2 regions of the Streptomyces sp. NPDC001450 genome follow, and region 1 is predicted to be linked to the other one. Evidence: riboswitches for the same ligand, from Rfam matches in the RefSeq annotation. Region 1 holds a riboswitch; the other holds the start of a gene.
What was found. A riboswitch is a leader RNA that binds a small molecule or an ion and turns the genes downstream of it on or off. The one in region 1 is predicted to bind glycine.
Positions count from the first base shown of each region.

Region 1 (2,381 bases):
GAGGGGGCGCCGGAGGTGACCTCGCCGATGACCTCGCCGCCGGCGACGACGGCGTACCCGGCGCGCGGCACCCGGCGGCCCTCGGCGATCAGGCCGACGAGCACCCGCGGCGGGTTCTGCTCGGCCTTGGCGGCGGCCTCGGTGAGCGCCTCGCGGCCCACGAAGTCGCCCTCCTTCTCGAACTTCACCACGCGGCCGAGCCCGGCGTCGAACGGTGTCAGGGACGTGGTCAGCTCGTGCCCGTACAGCGGCATGCCCGCCTCCAGGCGCAGGGTGTCCCGGCAGGACAGGCCGCAGGGCACCAGACCGACGCCCTCGCCGGCCTTGGTCAGCGCCTGCCACAGCTCCACGGCGTGCTCGGGCTTCACGAACAGCTCGAAGCCGTCCTCGCCGGTGTAGCCGGTGCGGGCGATCAGGGCGGGGACGCCGGCGACCGTGCCGGGCAGGCCCGCGTAGTACTTCAGGCCGTCCAGGTCGGCGTCCGTGAGGGACTTCAGGATGCCGGGGGACTCGGGGCCCTGGACCGCGATCAGCGCGTACGCGTCACGGTCGTCGCGCACCTCGGCGTCGAAGCCCGCGGCGCGCTCGGTCAGCGCGTCCAGCACCACCTGGGCGTTGGAGGCGTTGGCGACGACCATGTACTCGGTCTCGGCGAGGCGGTAGACGATCAGGTCGTCCAGGATGCCGCCGTCGGCCTGGCAGATCATGGTGTAGCGGGCGCGGCCGACGCCGACGGAGGCGATGTTGCCGACCAGGGCGAAGTTCAGCAGGGCCGCCGCCTCCGCGCCGGTCACGGTGATCTCACCCATGTGGGAGAGGTCGAAAAGGCCGGCCTTGGTCCGCACGGCCACGTGCTCGTCGCGCTCGGAGCCGTAGCGCAGGGGCATGTCCCAGCCCGCGAAGTCGGTCATCGTCGCACCGAGCGAGCGATGGAGCGCGTCCAACGCGGTGTGACGGAGTTCGGTACTGCTCATCGGTCGGTCGTCTCCCAGGGCAGGCTGACGGGCGAGGTAGTTCCTCCCCATCTGTCATCGGAACCTGAGAGGTTCGCCGAGACCGCCACAGGGACGATCACGGCTTGCACCTTGGGTGGAGCCACTGACACAGCGGCCCGCTTTTCAGATGTGCCTCGCCCGCGCGGTAACGGGGCCTGAGAGATTCAAGGGAGGGACTTGCTCCTTCGGCGCCCCAGCGAAGGCTGCTGGGAACTCTCCCGCGCGGATTCAAACGGCCGGTATGCAGTTGGCGCGCACATCATTGCACGCCTCACCCCCACCCGTCAGGGCCGCATCTGTAACCGACCTGTGGCAGTACGCGCACCGAACCACTGGACGCGGCGCATTACCTTCTCTTTACATGTGATGGGCATGGGATTACCAGGCCCACAGGGGAGGACGATCACGGTGAACAGGACCACGGCCTACGCCGCCACCACCGGCATCGCGGTGGCGAAGCAGCCCTCCGCCCCGGCCCGCGAGCGCTGCGCCGACCGCCCGGCCCCGGTCGTCCGCGACCTGCGCGACCGAGAGGGCCGCAGCCCGCGCGCCCTGCACTTCGGGCCCGCCGACCTGGTGGTGATCACCGGCCTGCCCGGCAGCGGCAAGTCCACGCTGATGCACCGCGCGGTCACCGGCCACCGCGTCGACTCCCAGGACACCCGCGACCGCTGGGACGCCCGCGCGCCCCGCTTCCTTCCCTACGCGCTCTACCGTCCCCTGGTCCGGCTCGCCCACTACGCCGGACTGCGCCGCGTCCTGCGCACCGGCGAGGGTGTCGTCGTGCACGACTGCGGCACCCAGTCCTGGGTGCGCGCCTGGCTGGCCCGCGAGGCCCGCCGCCGCGGCGGCACCCTGCACCTGCTCCTCCTCGACGTCACCCCCGGCACCGCCCGCGAGGGCCAGCGCGAGCGCGGCCGCGGCGTGTCCCGCTACGCCTTCAGCCGCCACCGCCGTACGACCGCCCGGCTGCTGCGCGCGGTGGAGCGCGGCGAGCTGCCCGCCGGCTGCGACTCGGCGGTGCTGCTGGACCGGGACGCGGCGGACGTCCTGCACCGCATAGCCTTCACCGGCTGATCGGACCGGCCGCTGTCACAGGCACCCGCTAGCCTTCTGATCCACAGCATGGTTCCCAGCAGGCGGTAGGCAGATGGACTTCCCGGCGGACACTCCCGCGGACTTCCCGGCACAGACGCACCCCCACCCGCACGGCGGTTGGCCCGGCAACGAGCTGGAGGAGGTGCTCTCGGCCTCCCTCGGCATACCCTCCGCGGGCGGCCGGATCATCGAGGTGCTGGGCCGGAGCTTCCTCTGGATCCCCCTGCCGAGCGGCGGCGGCCCGCAGAGCGGCCCCCTGGACCTGCCCACGATGGACATCGAGGGCCA
Region 1 covers NZ_JBSFHY010000026.1:44,771-47,151, forward strand. Annotated here, with positions in the region: gene gcvT (glycine cleavage system aminomethyltransferase GcvT) at 1-974, opposite strand, end outside; glycine riboswitch at 1,016-1,128, opposite strand; glycine riboswitch at 1,129-1,226, opposite strand; gene ACWC5O_RS26665 (AAA family ATPase) at 1,404-2,072, shown strand; gene ACWC5O_RS26670 (enhanced serine sensitivity protein SseB) at 2,146-2,381, shown strand, end outside.

Region 2 (2,381 bases), on a different contig from region 1:
GCGGCCGCGCACGCGCCGGAGGAGCCCGCACCCGAGGCCGTGGAGGAGCGCCCGGAGCCCGCCGAGCGGCACTGGCGTGCCGGGTACGACGTGCGGCACACCGAGTACGGGCACGGCTGGGTGCAGGGCAGTGGCCTGGGACGGGTCACTGTTCGCTTCGAGACACCGCTGTCCGAGCCGGGGCGGGTGCGGACGTTTTTTGCCGACGATCCCTCGCTGGAGTCGGCTGAGCCGTTGCCGTTGGTTCAGGGAACCGATGTCGCCGACCCGCCCGTGCGGCAGACCACCGTTCCCGGGGAGGAGACGGGTTCCCCGGCCGAGGATCAGACCTCCTCCGTGCCCGCCAGCTTGCCGAAGTCGTGGTCCGGCACCGAGGGAGGTGCTGCCGCATCGAGGCCGTAGTGGTGGTAGAGCTGGAGTTCCTGTTCGGGGGAGAGGTGACGGCCCACGCCGAAGTCGGGGGCGTCCTTGATGAGCGCGCGGTCGAAGGGGACCCGGAGGGCGCCCTCCACCAGTTCGCTGGGCTCCAGGGGGACGAAGGCGTCCCGGGAGAACAGGCCGGTGCGTATGGCCGCCCACTCCGGTACGCCCGTGGCATCGTCGAGGTACACCTCGTCGATGGTGCCGATCTTGGTGCCATTGCGGTCGAACGCCTTGCGGCCGATCAGGTTGCGCGGATCGATGTCGGTCTGCACCGTCCCTCTCCCTCCACTTGGTCGCAACTCATCCGTAAGCACTACAAAAGAGCACATTCAAGGAGGCGGCCACTCGAGGGCCCGTGCGTTGACCTCGCTGGTAGGCTGGCAGCGGCTGCTGACCCCGTGCGGGAGAGTCCTCCGACCACCTCGGAGGCGCCGAAGGAGCAAATCCTCCCCGGAATCTCTCAGGCTCACGTACCGCACGGACGAGGTCACTCTGGAAAGCAGGGCGAGTGTCGACGGCTCCCGCCCTCACCGACGGTGAAAGCCGGGCCCCTCGGGCGCCCGGTGAAGCTCTCAGGTTTTGATGACAGAGGGGGAGGCCGTCGGGGCAACCGCCGTGGTGCCCCTCGAAGGTCGCGTCAGACCAGGAGGCCTCCGCAATGACCCCCCATCGCATTCCGCTCTCCGAGCTCGAAGCGGGCATCCCCTTCGAGCAGCGCCACATCGGGCCCGACCAGGAGGCGCGGGCCAAGATGCTCGCGCACGTCGGTTACGGCTCGCTCGACGAGCTCACCGCCGCCGCGGTGCCGGATGTGATCAAGAACGCCGACGCGCTCGATCTGCCGGGTGCCCGTACCGAGGCCGAGGTGCTCGCCGAGCTGCGCTCGCTCGCCGACCGCAACCAGGTGCTCGGCTCGATGATCGGGCTCGGGTACTACGGGACCTTCACCCCGCCCGTCATCCTGCGCAACGTCATGGAGAACCCGGCCTGGTACACGGCCTACACGCCGTACCAGCCGGAGATCTCGCAGGGCCGCCTGGAGGCGCTGCTCAACTTCCAGACCATGGTCGCCGACCTCACCGGCCTGCCCACCTCCGGCGCCTCCCTCCTGGACGAGGGCACCGCCGCCGCCGAGGCGATGGCGCTGTCCCGGCGCATGGGCAGGAACAAGAAGGGCCTGTTCCTGGTCGACGCGGACGCGCTGCCGCAGACCGTCGCCGTCATCGAGACGCGTGCCGAGCCGACCGGTGTCGAGGTCGTCGTCGCCGACCTCAGCAACGGCATCCCGGCCGACGTCGCCGCGCGCGAGATCAACGGCGTGCTGATCCAGTACCCGGGCGCCTCCGGTGCCGTACGCGACATCAAGGCGGTCATCGACCAGGCGCACGAGCTGGGCGCCCTCGTCACCGTCTCCGCCGACCTGCTGGCCCTCACCCTGCTGACCTCGCCGGGCGAGCTGGGTGCGGACATCGCCGTCGGCACGACCCAGCGCTTCGGCGTGCCGATGGGCTTCGGCGGGCCGCACGCGGGCTACATGGCGGTGCACGAGAAGTTCGCGCGCAGCCTGCCCGGCCGTCTGGTCGGCGTCTCCGTCGACGCCGACGGGAACAAGGCCTACCGCCTCGCGCTGCAGACCCGTGAGCAGCACATCCGCCGCGAGAAGGCCACGAGCAACATCTGCACCGCGCAGGTGCTGCTCGCCGTGATGGCCGGTATGTACGCCGTGTACCACGGCCCCGAGGGGCTGCGTGCCATCGCCCGCCGCACCCACCGCTACGCCACGATCCTCGCCGAGGGCCTGAAGGCCGGCGGTGTCGAGATCGTCCACGGCGCCTACTTCGACACCCTCACCGCACGCGTTCCCGGCAAGGCCGCCGAGGTGGTCGCCGCCGCCCTGGAGAACGGCGTCAACCTGCGTCTCGTGGACGCCGACCACGTCTCCCTCGCCTGCGACGAGA
Region 2 covers NZ_JBSFHY010000038.1:95,599-97,979, reverse strand. Annotated here, with positions in the region: gene ACWC5O_RS33915 (DNA polymerase IV) at 1-402, shown strand, start outside; gene ACWC5O_RS33910 (PRC-barrel domain-containing protein) at 324-695, opposite strand; glycine riboswitch at 815-909, shown strand; gene gcvP (aminomethyl-transferring glycine dehydrogenase) at 1,082-2,381, shown strand, end outside.
Region 2: linked by a shared signal. The riboswitch ahead of gcvP (aminomethyl-transferring glycine dehydrogenase) and the one ahead of gcvT (glycine cleavage system aminomethyltransferase GcvT) in region 1 are both predicted to bind glycine.